DNA from 2 places in the Nisaea sediminum genome. Region 2 is predicted to be linked to the other one. Evidence: riboswitches for the same ligand, from Rfam matches in the RefSeq annotation. Region 2 holds a riboswitch; the other holds the start of a gene.
The links. Region 2 has a riboswitch for S-adenosylmethionine ahead of cysG (siroheme synthase CysG). Riboswitches for the same ligand answer to the same signal wherever they lie in the genome.
Positions count from the first base shown of each region.

Region 1: it holds a riboswitch for S-adenosylmethionine, as region 2 does, so the genes downstream of both, IG122_RS08270 (homoserine O-succinyltransferase) here and cysG (siroheme synthase CysG) in region 2, are expected to answer to the same signal.

Region 1 covers NZ_JACZCQ010000003.1:668,085-675,886, reverse strand. Annotated here, with positions in the region: gene IG122_RS08290 (DMT family transporter) at 1-312, shown strand, start outside; gene IG122_RS08285 (flavin-dependent oxidoreductase) at 433-1,641, shown strand; gene IG122_RS08280 (intradiol ring-cleavage dioxygenase) at 1,658-2,518, shown strand; gene IG122_RS08275 (PAS domain-containing protein) at 2,565-3,173, shown strand; SAM-I-IV-variant riboswitch at 3,237-3,342, shown strand; gene IG122_RS08270 (homoserine O-succinyltransferase) at 3,391-4,332, shown strand; gene IG122_RS08265 (SDR family NAD(P)-dependent oxidoreductase) at 4,340-5,110, shown strand; gene IG122_RS08260 (dual specificity protein phosphatase family protein) at 5,205-5,798, shown strand; gene IG122_RS08255 (IclR family transcriptional regulator) at 6,039-6,836, opposite strand; gene IG122_RS08250 (2Fe-2S iron-sulfur cluster-binding protein) at 6,976-7,308, shown strand; gene IG122_RS08245 (Rieske 2Fe-2S domain-containing protein) at 7,349-7,802, shown strand, end outside.
Region 2 covers NZ_JACZCQ010000003.1:17,988-25,789, forward strand. Annotated here, with positions in the region: gene IG122_RS05050 (nitrite/sulfite reductase) at 1-1,505, opposite strand, end outside; gene IG122_RS05055 (DUF2849 domain-containing protein) at 1,522-1,833, opposite strand; gene cysG (siroheme synthase CysG) at 1,846-3,255, opposite strand; SAM riboswitch at 3,338-3,412, opposite strand; gene IG122_RS05065 (Lrp/AsnC family transcriptional regulator) at 3,559-4,008, shown strand; gene IG122_RS05070 (TRAP transporter substrate-binding protein) at 4,262-5,365, shown strand; gene IG122_RS05075 (TRAP transporter small permease subunit) at 5,441-6,502, shown strand; gene IG122_RS05080 (TRAP transporter large permease subunit) at 6,527-7,802, shown strand, end outside.

The DNA.
Region 1 (7,802 bases), 650 kb from region 2:
TCCGGCCTCATGCTCGGGCCGGCCTACCTCGCGCTTCGCGGTCCCGGCGCGCTCCTCTCCGCCTCTCCCGCCGTGCTCCTCGAACAGGTCGTCGTGCAGGGCATCCTTTCCGCCGTCGTCGCGCTCTTCGCATTCGCCCGCGCCGTCCACCATCTCGGGCCCGGCCGGGCCGCCGTCTTTCCGGCGCTGGCGCCGTCGATGGCGATCCTGATCGCTATTCCCGTCGTCGGCGAGTTTCCGACCGCGTTGCAATGGGCCGGACTGGCCGTAGCGACGCTCGGACTGCTCATCTCGCTCCGCCGGCCGTCCTAGGAGCGGATTTGCGGATTTCACAGGAAGGGCTTGATTGCGGCGGGAATGGGCCCGACCTTCTCGGGCGGACTTTCGCGGACGCCAGGAAACCGCGGCAGTCGAGCCGGGAAGGGGAAGCCGATGTATGTTGCGATTGCCGGGGCCGGAATCGGGGGACTGACGGCGGCCCTCTGCCTCGCCGAGCGGGGCATGCGTGTCCGGGTCTTGGAGGCGGTGGACGAACTCCGGCCGCTGGGTGTCGGCATCAACCTGATGCCGTCGGCTTCGACCATCCTGCACGGACTTGGGCTTGCCGAGGCGCTCGACGAGATGGCGATCCGGACACGCTGCGTCGAATACCGGACGCGCTATGGTCACCTGATCCAGTCAGATCCGCGGAATGTCGAGGCGGGTTTCGCGGCGCCGCAATATTCCGTGCATCGCGGAGAGCTGCAGTTCCTGCTTCTGGAAACGGTGCGCGAGCGGCTTGGAGCCGATGCCGTCCTGCCGGGAAAGGCGGTCCTTCGGTTCGAGCAGGACGAGGAGGGGGTGCGGATCTTCTTCGCCGACGGCTCTTCCGGCAGGCATGACCTTCTGATCGGCGCAGACGGTTTGCATTCGGCGGTCCGCGCGCAAATCCATCCGGGCGAGGGACCTCTGCATTACGAAGGCACGATGATGTGGCGCGGCGCCGTCTCCTCCGGGGTGATCGGCGACGGAAGGACCATGGTCATCGCGGGCGATCACGATGTGAAGTTCGTCACCTATCCGATCAGCGAGCGGGTGCGGCGGAAGGGACGGGCGCTCACCAACTGGGTCGCAGAGCTGCGGCGCGACCGGCCGCGCGATATCGAGGACGCGGACTGGACCCGTGAGGGAACGCGTGAATTCATTGAGTCCTTCAGGGGCTTCAAGATGCCGGACATGGACATCGTGCGCCTGATGGAAGAGACCGGGACGATCACCGAGTTTCCGATGGTCGATCGCGACCCGATCGATTTCTGGACCGTCGGCCGCGTGACCCTGCTCGGCGATGCGGCGCACCCGATGTATCCGATCGGCGCCAACGGCGCCTCGCAGGCGATCATTGACGGCCGGTGTCTCGCCGATACGCTGGCCGACATGCCGGGACCGGAAGGTCTGCTCGCCTACGAGGCTGCGCGGCGCCCGGCGACGGCGGAGATTGTTCTGGCCAACCGCCGGTCCGGTCCCGAGCGGGTCCTCGACATCGCGGCCGCCCGCGTGACGGGGCCCGAGGACAGGATCGAGGATCTCATCTCGGCGGAGGAACTCGAGGAGGTCGCTGCCAGCTATCGCAATACGGCGGGTTTCCGCAAGCAGACCGGGTGAACCGAAGGAGACGGACATGAGCGGATATTTCACCGAGGATTCTTCCGCCGCGGTGGTCAACGGCCGGACGGCCGGGACCGCGAACCCGCGCGTGGCGGAACTCATGACGTCGCTGGTGAAGCACCTGCACGCCTTCGCCAAGGAGACCGGTCTCACCCAGGAGGAATGGGAACAGGCGATCGCCTTCCTGACCGCGACCGGGCAGAAATGCTCCGGCGAGCGTCAGGAGTTCATCCTGCTCTCCGACGTGCTCGGCTTTTCCATGCTGGTCGATGCGATCAACAATCGCCGCCCGGAGAGCGCGACGGAGAATACCGTCTTCGGACCCTTCCATGTCGCCGGGGCACCGGTCCGGGAGATGGGCGAGACGATCTCGCTCGACGGCAAGGGCGAGAGCTGCCGTTTCGAGGGCCGGGTGATCGATCTGGACGGAAAGCCCGTCGAAGGCGCGCGGATCGACGTCTGGTCCGACAATGCCGACGGGTTCTATTCGGTGCAGCAGCCGGACGAGCAGCCGAAATGGAACAACCGGGGGATCTTCGTGACCGGGCCCGACGGTGCCTACAATTTCACCGGCATCAAGCCGGTCTCCTATCCGATCCCGGAAGACGGGCCGGTCGGCGACATGCTGAAGGCGCTCGGCCGTCATGCCTGGCGACCGGCACACATGCATTTCCTGATCACCGCGCCGGGCTTCGAGAAGCTCGTCACGCATACTTTCGTGGAAGGCGATCCCTATCTGACCTCCGACGCGGTCTTCGGCGTCAAGGAGAGCCTAGTCGCGCCGTTCGAGCGGATAGATGGGGATACGCTCTGGCGGTCGCGCTACGATTTCATTCTGACCCCGGCTAGCCAATCGTTAACCATTGCAGACTAATAAATTCGGCGTTCCCGCTCCTGCCGCGCGCCGGCGGAGTATCCCTATGGATGACCCGATGTCCGATCTGCTGCTGTCGATATTGGAAACGCCCTGTTGCCGCGACTTTGCCGAAGCCTGGAACCGCTGGCGTGGAGCGGCGGTTGCGCCGAAGCGGGCCGACATCCGTCTCGAGGAGATCGCCCGCTGGCTCTCGCTGCTGAGCGTGCTCGAGATCCGCTCGCGCGAGGAGCAGGTGTTCCGTCTGGTCGGCACGCAGATCAACGAAGCCCGGGGCCGCGAGCTGACCGGAACCACACTGAAGGAGCTTTCCCGATCCGAGGACTGGCCCGCCCGGTCCAGGGTCAACGAGGCCATGGCGGCGCAGCCCTGCGGGATCACCTTCCGCGCCAAGTTCAGATACAGCGTCGGCGAGGACGCCGTGTCGGAATATCTCTGCCTTCCGGTATTTCCGAACGCTCCTGGCGCACCGGTCCAGCTCTTCACAATCCGTCAGCCGCTGCGAAACGTGTCCATGCAATTTCCGCAGCTCAATCCCGAGAAGAACCCGGTCGGGGATGACAACCGGTTCATCGATATCGGCGCCGGCGTGCCCGATCTCTCGCTCCTGCCGGAGCCGATTCCGCCGGTTTCTCTGCCGCGCTCGACACCCTGACAGTCTCGAGGCTCCACCCAGCGCGGAGGGAATTGCCAACCGGCTCCGGATCAAGTAGACAATCCCGGACATCAAGAGTTGAGCGGACGCTCAACGCCAACCTGCTCCCCGAGCAAGGTGGCGCTCCTGTCGCGGAGGATGTGGCCAGACGGCAACCAAACGGGTCCCGCCGAAATGCCCGCTCTGCTTGATGCCTGTAACTGCAGAGGGTTTGAACATGCCGATCAGGATACCGAATGACCTTCCCGCCTTCGCCGCACTCGAGGCCGAGGGTGTCATGGTCATGCGCGAGGCGGACGCGGTGCGTCAGGATATCAGGCCGCTCCAGATCGGGCTCCTCAATCTGATGCCCAACAAGATCCGCACTGAGACCCAGATCGCGCGCCTGCTCGGCGCCAGCCCGCTGCAGGTCGAGCTGACGCTGATCAAGATGACCGACCACGTGCCGAAGAATGTGCCGCAGGAGCATATGATCTCGTTCTACGAGCCGTGGAGCGATCTGCGCGAGCGGAAGTTCGACGGCCTCGTCGTCACCGGAGCACCGGTCGAGCGGCTGCCGTTCGAGGAGGTTTCCTACTGGTCGGAACTCTGCGAGATCTTCGACTGGACGCAGACCCATGTGCATTCCAGCCTGATGATCTGCTGGGCGGCACAGGCCGCGCTGCACCATTTCCACGGCGTGCCAAAGCACGAGCTGCCGAAGAAGGCCTTCGGCGTCTACCGGCACCGCAATCTGGCGCCGGCCTCGGGCTATCTGCGCGGTTTTTCCGACGATTTCTCGATCCCGGTCTCGCGCTGGACGGAAACGCGCGTGGCCGACGTTCCGTCGTCCGCCGGGGTTCAAGTCCTGATGGACTCGCCGGAGATGGGACCGTGCCTGATGGAAGACCGCGCAAAAAGCGCGCTCTACATGTTCAACCACATCGAGTACGACTCGGATTCTCTCGGTGAGGAGTATCAGCGCGACCTCGGGCGCGGCATGAATCCGGAACTTCCGCACAGTTATTTCACCGACGACGATCCGACCCATCCGCCGCTGAACCGCTGGCGCAGCCACGCCCATCTGCTGTTCGCCAACTGGATCAACGAGATCTACCAGACGACGCCGTTCGATCTCTCGGAGATCGGAACGGTGCGCGATCGCCGGCAGGCCGGGTGAGGGCGCGATGACAGAGTCGAAAGTAGCCCTGATCACCGGCGCGGCCCGGGGGATCGGCCTCGCCGCGGCGAGGAAGTTCCTCGACGAGGGCTGGCGCGTGGCCCTGCTCGATCGGGACACGGACACGCTGAAGCGGGCGGTGGAGGATCTCGGGCAGCGAAACGGCGCCATGCCGGTCTTCGCCGATGTCTCGGATCCGGAGCAGGTGCGGCGTGCGGTCGAGGAGACGGAGGCGGCCTTCGGGCGCCTCGACGCGCTGGTCAACAATGCCGGCGTGGCGACTTTCAAGCCGGTGCTGGAAACCAGCTTCGAGGAATGGTCGGAGATCATGGCGACCAATCTTAACGGCCCGTTTCTCTGCACCAACGCGGCGGCGCCGGTGATGCTGAAAACCGGCGGCGGCGCGGTGGTCAATATCGCCTCGATCTCGGGCCTCCGGGCAAGCCTGCTCCGTGTCGCCTACGGCACCAGCAAGGCCGCGGTGCTGCACCTGACCAAGCAGCAGGCCGCCGAACTCGGGAATCTCGGGATCCGGGTCAATGCCGTCGCACCGGGACCGGTGGACACCGCCATGGCGAAGAAGGTTCACACGCCCGACATCCGCGCCGACTATCACGACGCGATCCCGCTGAATCGCTACGGGCTGGAAGAGGAGTTGGCGGAGGCGATCTTCTTCCTCTGCAGCGACCGGGCGAGCTACATCAACGGCCAGTATCTCGCGGTCGACGGCGGCTTCGACGCGACCGGGATCGGCCTGCCGAGCTTTCGAAGCGAGTGACTGGTCGGGGCCTGCGACATTTCGCGACTCGTCCGGCGGCGTCGCTGAACGGCATATGGAGCATTGACGGCATAGATCGGTGTCGGAAAGCGACATGCAGATGGTCAGGGCGTTCTTCATGAAATATCGGCGCGCGGTGCGGGAATGCATCTGCGCTGGCGTTGCTGCCCTGCTGGTGACAGCGATCTATATCGGCGGACTCCAGCTATCCGGCAATTTCCATCCGGTGATCGTCGGCGAGATATACCGTTCAGCGCAACCGGCGGCCGGCGACATAGCGTCATATCAGAGCGCGTACGGTATCCAGACGATCGTCAATCTGCGTGGGACGGGCGGAAATTCGGCTTGGTACGAGACCGAGATCGCCGAAGCGAGGAAGCTGGGAATTGCACATATCGATTTCCCGATGTCCGCATCGGAGGATCTGTCGCAGGACGAGGCAGCGGACCTTGTGAAGCTCCTCGCCGCGGCGGAAAAACCGATCCTGATCCACTGCAAGGCTGGCGCGGACCGGAGTGGGCTGGTGGCCGCGCTCTATCTCGCGGCGATCGCGCATCGAGACGAAGAGAGTGCCGAGTCGCAGATCTCCCTTCGCTACGGCCATATCTCGCTGCCCGGGGCGGGAGCTTGGGCGATGGACCGAAGTTTCGAAGCCCTAGAACCCTGGCTCGGATATCACAATTCCTAAGCGGATTCTCGCAATTCGCGAATGGCGCGAATTTCTTGCTGGGCCGCTGAATACCAGTGTATGGTTTGCCCCGCAGTCCTTCACAACTTCCTGAAAATGACATCCGCCCGTACGGGCAAACGACCGTCAGCCGATCTTCACCGGAAAGATCTTTGTGAATTCTCGCGGCCGAATGGGACCGGCTCGGGATAGGCGGGCCGGGGCGCAAGCCCCGGTTCGCCGCTTCAGGATGAGAGACCGTCAGACGAAGCTTGCCAGCGTTTCCGCGCAGTCCCGCAGCATTACCGCTTTTTGCGTGCAGACCGCGATTTCCTCGAACCGTGCCGCCGGACCGACGATGCCGAGTGCGGCCTTGGCTTTGCCACGGCCGTCAAGGATCGGAACCGCGATGGACGTGACGCCCGGTTCATACTCACCCGTGACGAGCGCGTAGCCGCGTGCGCGCGTTTCGCCGAGGTCGGACCGGAGTGCGGCTGGGTCGGTCTTGGTCGTGGCCGTGTAGGCGGGCAGCGGAGCGGCAAGCAGTTCGTCGATGACCTCCTCTTCGGCGAAGGCCAGGAGGGCGCGGCCGATTGCGGTTGCGGTCAGCGGGAGACGCGAGCCGATGCCGAAGCCGGAGGTAATCAGCGCCGGGTCGCCAGGCGAGTAGGCGACATAGATCGCGTCGGCTCCGTCCCGGACCGCGAGCGAGATCGCGTCGCCGAGCTGTTTCGAATAGGACGCCATGACGGGCTGCACCGTCCGGCCGAACTGGCGCTCCCTCAGATATCCGCTGGCGAGCCGGAGCACGCGGGGGCTCGGTGCATAGGAGCGGTTCGCTTCCGTCAGATAGCCGAGGCGCACGAGGGTCAGGACCAGTCGGCGCGTCACCGAGCGGTTGATGCCGGTCCGGCGGGCGAGATCGGGAATGGTCAGGGGAGCGGCCGCGCTTTCGAAGGCCTCCAGCACTTCCATACCTTTCGCGAAGGTCAGCGAAATGTCCTTGTCGGCGATCTCCGTGGAGAGCGGAGCGGCTTTCTCTGGCACTTGGACGGTCATGGTGCTCCCATGGGCTTGACCGAGCCCTGCGGCTGCGGTCTATTTTGTCTTTGATCAATAATAGACCGAATGTTCGATAATCGGTCAAACGGAACAGCGGGTCCGGCGTCCTGTCAGGGCCTGCAAGGAGAGATCTGCCGTGGGAGAGAAAATCTCCGTAACCTTCGTGAAGCCGGACGGCGCGCGGGAAACCGTCGAGGCCGAGACCGGCGAGTCCGTCATGCAGGCCGCCGTCTTCAACGATGTCGAGGGCATCGAGGCCGAATGCGGCGGAAGCTGCGTCTGCGCCACCTGCCACGTCTATCTCGATGACGCAGGCATGAAGCTCGCGCCGCCGGCGCAGGAGGATGAGCTCGCAATGCTGGAGGACGCGGCCGCCGAACGGCGCGAGACCAGCCGGCTCTCCTGCCAGATCAAGCTGACCCCGGAGATGGACGGCCTTACCGTCACCATTCCGGAGACCCAGTACTAGCCGCCTTTCATCCGCGTCTTCGACGAAGGAGACTTCCGCCATGATGAGCCAGGAAAAGAACGACGAGATTACACTGGTCGGCGCCGATCAACCGGCGGGCCAAGTGCTGCGCCGGTACTGGATGCCGGCTGCGCTCGCCGTGGAGCTTGAGGAGGGCCCGCGCCCGGTGGTGCCGGTCCGCCTGATGGGCGAGGATCTGGTGCTGTTCCGGCGCGAGGACGACACGCTCGGCCTGATGAGCCGTTTCTGCCCGCACCGCGGCGTCGATCTCTGCTACGGCCGGCTTGAGGATGGCGGCATCCGCTGCCCCTTCCACGGCTGGCATTTCGACCAAACCGGACAATGCACGGAACAGCCGGCCGAGCCCGACGGATCGCGCATGCATGAGCGGATCAAGATCTCCAGCTATCCCGTGGTGGAGAAGGCCGGCGTCATCTGGACCTATATGGGGCCGGGCGAGCCGCCGGCTTTTCCGGCGCTCGACTGTTTCCGTG
Region 2 (7,802 bases):
CCGAGGATCCGGCCGATGGCCGCGTTCTCGTCGGCGATTCCGCCGATGGTGATCTGGTAATGCTCGACGCCTTTCTTATCGACGCCGAGGATGCCGATATTGCCGACATGGTGATGCCCACAGGCATTGATGCAGCCGGAGATGTTCAGCGTGATCGGGCCGATCTCCGCCTGCAGTGCCGGGTCGGCGAAATGCCGGCTGATGCGCTGGGCGATCGGGATCGCGCGGGCATTGGCGAGGTTGCAGTAATCGAGACCCGGGCAGGAGATGATGTCCGTGATCAGGCCGACATTGGCATCCGCCAGCCCGTGCGTGCCGAGCTCATGCCAGAACCGGTGCAGGTCCTGCTTGCGGACGTTCGGCAGAACCACGTTCTGCTCGTGCGCGATCCGGAGCTCGCCGAGAGAATAGCGCTCGGCGAGATCGGCCAGAGCCTCCATCTGTGCTGATGTGGCATCGCCCGGCACACCGCCGGCCGGCTTCAGCGATACCGTAACGACGGCATAGCCCGGCTGCTTGTGCGGGAAGAGATTGGTCCGGGTCCAGGCCGAGAAGGCCGGATCGGTGAAGCGGGCCGCATCGAAGGAGACTACCGGCTCGGCGATCTCCTCGTAGGCGGGCGGTGCGAAATGCCGCTCGATCTCGCGGATCCGTTCAGGCTCCAGGGTCAGCACGCTGTCGCGGATCGCCTCCCACTCCTCCTCCACCATCTCGGCGAACTTCTCGATGCCGACGGCGGCGACCAGGATCTTGATCCGGGCCTTGTAGAGATTGTCGCGGCGGCCGAGCAGGTTGTAGGTCCGGAGGATCGCCTCGAGATAGGAGAGCAGGTGCTGCTTCGGCAGGAACTCGCGGATCGTCTCGCCGACGATGGGCGTCCGTCCCTGCCCGCCTCCGACGATCACCTCGAACCCGGTCTCGCCGTCCTCGTTGCGGCGCATGCGGAGGCCGATATCGTGCAGCTTCACCGCCGCCCGGTCATGCTCCGAGCCGGTAATGGCGATCTTGAATTTGCGCGGCAGGAAGGTGAATTCCGGATGCAGTGTCGACCATTGCCGCATGATCTCGGCCCAGACGCGGGAATCCTCGATCTCGTCGGCGGCGACGCCGGCGAACTGGTCCGCCGTCACGTTGCGGATGCAGTTCCCGCTGGTCTGGATCGCGTGCATCTCGACATCGGCGAGCGCGTCCAGGATGTCCGGCACGTCGTCCAGCTTGATCCAGTTGTACTGGATGTTCTGCCGGGTGGTGAAATGTCCCCAGTCGCGGTCCCAGCGCTTGGCAATCACGCCGAGCTGGCGCATCTGCTTCGCATTCAGGGTGCCGTAGGGGATCGCGACCCGCAGCATATAGGCATGGAGCTGCAGGTAGAGCCCGTTCATCAGCCGGAGCGGCTTGAACTCGTCCTCGGTCAGTTCGCCCGCGAGGCGGCGCGCGACCTGATCGCGGAATTCCGCGGTCCGGTCCCGGAGGAAGGCATGGTCGAATTCGTTATACTGATACATCTCTCGATATCCGGGCTCAGCGGAGCGGTGTGGTTTCGGGGAGATCGGTGCCGACAGTCGGGCCCGCGGCGCGAATGATCTCGCGCTGGCTGATCGGCGAGATCCCGCGGTCGGAAACGGCGACTGCGAAGAGATAAGGACCGACGATCTTCTGCTGCTTCATCGCGAGACCGGCGCGTTCCTCGAGCCGGATCGCCGCCTCCTCGCTCTCGGCCACCTCGGCATCGTGCAGACTGAGCACCCAGTCGTCGTCCGCCGCCAGATAGACGACGGCGCCGTCGCCGAGCCTGTTCGCGGTCATGATCTGCTTCTCGAACTTCTTCTTCATCTCATTCGTTTCCTAGACAGCGAGGCGGCGATGCCCGGCATCGGCCGCCTCGAAAATCTCTCCGTCGGCAAGCGCCGCTACGTCACCGATCACGATCAGTGCGGGGGCTTCGACTTTTTGCTCCTCGACCAGACGCGCCAGTCCGCCGAGCTGCGCCTTGAGGACGCGCTGCTCCGGCAATGTCGCCTTTGCGATCACCACGACCGGCGTCGAAGCGGCGCGACCGGCAGCAAGGGCGTCGGCCATGATCCGGGGTGCTGCGCCGAGGCCCATATAAATGACCAACGTGCCCTTCGGGTCGGCCAGCAGATGGTGGTCGAAGTCCGAGAGGCCGTTGCGGTCATGTCCGGTCAGGATGGTCAGGCGGTTGGCGTGATCGCGGTGGGTCAGCGGCAGGCCGGCGACCGAGGCAGCACCGAGCGCCGCGGTGACACCCGGCACCACCTCGACCGCGATGCCGCGCGCCTTCAGATAGGCCAGCTCCTCCCCGCCCCGTCCGAAGATGAAGGGATCGCCACCTTTGAGGCGCACCACGCGGCGCCCGGCTTCCGCATGTTCAGCCAGAAGCGCGTTGATCGCGTCCTGGCTCCAGGACTGCCGTCCGGCACGCTTCCCGACATCGATACGCAGCGAGTCCCGCCGGACGTAATCCAGCATTGTCGGGCCGATCAGCGCGTCATGAACAATGACGTCCGCGTCCTGCATCAGCCGCAAAGCTTTCAGGGTAAGAAGGTCCGGATCGCCCGGTCCCGCTCCGACAAGCGCGACGGAGCCGGACGGGGCGGACTGCGCGCCGCCGTTCACCAGGCGGAGCATGGCTTCGCGTGCCGGCTTCTCGCGCCCCTCAAGCACATCTTGCGCAACCGGCCCGTCGAAGAACCGCTCCCAGAACAAGCGTCGCCCGGCTCCCTCCGGGACGGCAGCCGATACGGCGCCCCGGAAACTTTGCGCAAATCTGGCGAGCACGCCGAGGCGGACCGGAAGCAGGCTTTCGATCTTCTCGCGGATGCGCCGTACCATGACGGGCGCCGCTCCCTCGCTGCCTATGGCGATGACGATCGGGTCGCGGTCGACGATACCCGGGATGATGAAGGTGGAAAGCTCCGGACGGTCGACGACGTTTGTCGGAATGCCCGTCGATCGGATCCGGTGTGCCACGTCCTTGATCTCGAGAGCTTCGGCATCGCCGACGATCGCGAGACGGACGCCGTCCAGATCGCGGTCCTCGAACCCGCGGCGCAGCAACTCGATCCTTCCTGATTCAGCCAATGCTGAAATCTCGTCGTTCGGAGCGGCACTGACCACGCGGATGCGAGCCTCTGTCCTCAGCAGCAGCCGGAGCTTGCGGGCAGAATCCTCGTTTCCGCCGACAAGAAGCGCCCAATGACCGGAAAGATCAGTGAATATCGGCAGGTATTTCATCGGCGGGGATCCGCAGAAAGGTTGGCAGTTCCGAGATGCGACCTCATGGCCGGCTCCATTCCGTTGTCACGAAAGGGCCCACGGGGATCATCCCGTGGCGCTTTAGCGGTTTCGTTCGCGGCCGCAAGCTGCCCTTCAAATCGCCGCGCCCCCGTTGCCGGGTGGAGAGAGTGTTGAACTCTCAACGCCTCTGAAATATCATTATTTTTCCCATATCGACAATATTGCCCCCTCAAATAGAACGGATCGTTCTCATGGAGCTAAAATGAAGACGGTCTTTGTCAGGAAATTGGAAAATCAAGAATGGATGACATGGACAGAAAGATCCTGCGCCTCCTGCAAGAGGACAGCAGCATCTCGGTTTCCGATATCGCGCGGCAGGTCGGGCTCTCGGCTTCGCCCTGCTGGAAGCGAATCAATCGGATGCAGGTCGACGGCCTGATCAAGCGCCAGGTCGCTGTTCTGGATGCGGACAAGCTCGGTTACGGACTGACCGTCTTCGTCAGCATCAAGACGGGAGAACATTCGGCCGACTGGCTGCAGACTTTCGCCGACACGGTTCAGGCGATGCCGGAAGTGCTCGAATTCCATCGCATGGCAGGCGAAGTTGACTACCTGCTCAAGGTCGTTGTTCCCGACATGAAGAGCTTTGACCAGTTCTACAAGAAACTCGTCGAACTGACCGCACTCAGCGAAGTCACCTCGCGCTTTTCAATGGAGACGATCAAGGAGACCACAGCGCTCCCGGTCTGAGCAGAAACCGGATTCGAAGGCATTTCGGAAGTTCAAAACCGCAAAATTTGACATTTTCGAACCCGCACAAGGGGGGTCTGAGCAAATTTATGCCGCATTGCGGTATTTATGGAGATGAATGGTTGCCAAATCCGAAATTCGAACGCACAAATTTCGGCGAGCTGTGAATAGACACTTGTAAAGAGTGCGGTCAGTGGCTTCACTCTGCGATCTGTTCGCAACTGAAGAAACAATCTTACCAGGGAGCTTCGCAATGAAACGTCGCGACTTTATTACCAAGGCTGGGCTGGCCGGTGTCGGTGGTGCCGCCGCTGCTGCGGCATCGTCCTTCCCGAAACCGTCACTCGCGCAAGAGCGCATCGAGATGGTCATCGTCTCGAGCTGGGGCCGTGACTTCCCGGGTCTGGGCACCAACGCTCAGCTGCTGGCCGAGCGCATTCAGGAAACCTCCGGCGGCCGCATCCAGGTGCAGTACTTCGCCGCCGGCGAGCGCGTCGGCGCGTTCGACGTGTTCGACGAAGTCGCCTCCGGCAACGCGCAGGCCTATCACTCCGCCGATTACTACTGGAAAGGCAAGCACCCGGCCTGGGCCTATTTCACTTCCGTGCCGTTCGGGCTGACCTTCAGCGAAATGGCCGCGTGGGTCCATCACATGGGCGGTCAGGAACTGTGGGACGAGCTGGCCTCCGACTTCGGCCTGAAGTGCCTGCCGGCCGGCAACACCGGCGTGCAGATGGGCGGCTGGTTCAACAAGGAAATCAACAGCGCCGACGACCTCAAGGGCCTGAAAATGCGTATTCCTGGCCTCGGCGGCGACGTCATGGCCAAGCTGGGCGCTTCCCCTGTGTCCCTGCCGGGCGGTCAGATCTACGAAAACCTGGTGTCCGGCGCCATTGAGGCGACCGAGTGGGTCGGTCCGTGGAACGACTATGCGATGAAGTTCTACGAAGCCACTAAGTACTACTACTTCCCGGGCATGCACGAGCCGGGCGGGCCCGACTCCCTCGGCATGAATGCCTCCTGGTGGGGTTCCCTGACCAAAACCGATCAGGCGGTCATCCGGTCCGTCGCGATGCAGACCAACGACTGGATGATGGCGGAATACAACGCCAAGAACGGTGAATATCTGCGCAAGCTGATCGACGAGCACGGTGTCGTCGTCAAGGAATTCAACGACGACGTCTATGACGCCTTCGGCACCGCGGCCGACGAGGTCTTCGAAGAGACCCGCCAGCACAGCGATCTCGCCAACCGTGTCCATGAAGGCTTCCTGAAAGCCCGCTCTGAAGCCGGTGGCTGGCTGAAGCTCGCTGACGTCGGTTACTCTCAGAAGCGCAACCGCGTTATCGGCCTGTAATCGCCTAAACACCGCAAACGATAGAGACGGGATCGCCACGATCCCGTCTCCTTTCTTGAAAGAAGACTTCAGGACATGATCGGATCGGCTTCGGGGGCATCGATGGGTGCCGCGGCGGCGTCTGGATATCAGACGCCCGTTTCTGCTTTTGCTCGCATCTTTTGCTGGACCGCAGTCAGCGCAACACTCGTCTTCGCGCTGAACAATTACCTCATCTTCTGGCTGGACTGGCCGGGTATGGTGACCTTTCTCGGTCATCTGGGCTTGCTTCCGGCCTTTGCTCCACAGAGCCCTCTGGAGAGTACCGCGACGATACTCGGCGCGGTGCAGACCCTCTCCTATCTGGTTTGCGTCGGCGGAGCCGTCCTCTACACGATACGCACGCCGGACAGGCTCTTGAGAAGCGACTCCGAAGCCATGGTTTCGATCTCCGCCTATATTATCAGGGCTTCGTTCTGGGCGGTCATCTTTGTCGGACTCGCAGATGTGATGATCTCGTTCCTGCGCGTCGAAGGCCTGCTTCCTTTTCTGATCGGCGATGACATAACGACAGCACTCGGCCGCCCGCAGTTCAGAGGCGCCTACGTTCACATTCCGCTGGTGCTCGCCGGCTGCGTGACGGCGGCCTTTTCCCGCTCGCTCGGATTCACCTGGCTCGCCCTGCTGGTTGTCGCCGCCGAACTCAGCATCGTGCTGAGCCGCTTCATCTTCTCCTACGAACAGGCCTTCCAGGGCGACCTCGTCCGCTTCTGGTACGGCGCGCTTTTTCTCTTCTCCAGCGCCTATACTCTCTATGAAGACGGACATGTCCGCGTCGACGTGCTCTATGCCGGTCTCACGAGCCGCATGAAGGGTCTGGTCAATATCTGGGGCTCTTTGGTTCTCGGAATGTCGCTTTGCGTCACAGTCCTAGCCATCGGCATGGCAGGCAAGAGTTCGATCATCAACAGCGCGTTGCTGAGTTTCGAAGTCTCGCAGTCCGGCTTCGGAATGTATGTGAAATATCTGATGGCGGGCTTCCTCGGGATCTTCGCGATCACGATGATGATCCAGTTTGCCGCCTACATTCTCGAAAGCCTTGCCGACTATCGAGACGAACCCGGCAAGCGCAAAATCGCCGAAGCCTCAGCCCACTAAAGATCTGAAGAGCGAACCCGACTGATGGAACTCGTATTCCTCCTCCTGCTTGTCGCGATCATGGCAAGCGCCCTTGCGTCCGGCTTTCCGGTCGCCTTCGCGCTGCCCGGATCAGCCATCATTACAATCGGTCTGGCGGCCCTGACAGGCGAGATCTTCGCCGGCGATGCGGCCGCCTATTTCGCCCAGGGCGGACCGATGAACTGGCTGACCGCAGGCGTCACGAACTTCCGCGGTGTCTACTGGGAGGTCGAGCGAGATACGCTGATCGCGATCCCGCTCTTCGTCTTCATGGGCATCATGCTGCAGCGTTCGAAGATCGCCGAGGACCTGCTGGTATCCATGGCGCAACTCTTCGGTCCGATCCGCGGCGGTCTCGGCATCTCCGTCGTCTTCGTCGGCGCGCTGCTGGCCGCGACGACGGGCATCGTTGGCGCTACCGTGGTGGCGATGGGCCTGATCTCGCTTCCGGCTATGCTGCGCAACAATTACTCGCACTCTCTGGCGACCGGCACGATCGCCGCCTCCGGCACGCTCGGACAGATCATCCCGCCGTCCATCGTTCTCATCATCCTCGCCGACCAGCTGGCCAGCGCCGTCGACCAGGCGGGCATGGCGCGGACCGCCTACTTCAAGGAGATGACCGGCGAGTTCACAATGCCGAGCTCCTTCGGCGTCAGCTCCACGAGCGCCGGCGACATGTTCATGGGCGCCCTTCTTCCGGGCCTGATCCTCGTCGGTCTCTACATGGCCTATATCCTGATCATGGCCTTCTTCCGGCCGTCGATCGCTCCGGCCGTGCCGTTCGAGGGCAAGTACGACCGCAAGTTTGCAATGCGTGTCGTGCTTTCGCTGGTACCGCCACTGACCCTCATTTTCGTGGTCCTCGGCTCGATCATCATGGGCATCGCGACCGTGAACCAGGCAGGCGCGATCGGCGCGGTCGGGGCCATGGTTATGGCAGGCTACCGGCTTTATGATGGGCGACCGGGTGCTTTCTATCCGGCAATCCTCGCAATGGGCTCACTCGTGACCGTCCTGGTGCTGACCAGCGTTCACCCGATCAACATCCGCGCGCTCCACACCACGGCTGATCTTGTCGCCATGCTGATCGCGATCGCAGCCGTCATTGTCTTCCTCGTGGCGATCATCTGGAGCGGCTGGCGTGCTTTCGTCACGGACGACACCCTGCGCGGCGTGATGGTGGAAACGGCAAAGACGACGGCCCTCGTCTTCATCATCCTGCTCGGAGCGGCGATGCTGACCGCCGCGTTCCGCGCTTTCGGCGGGGAAGAACTCG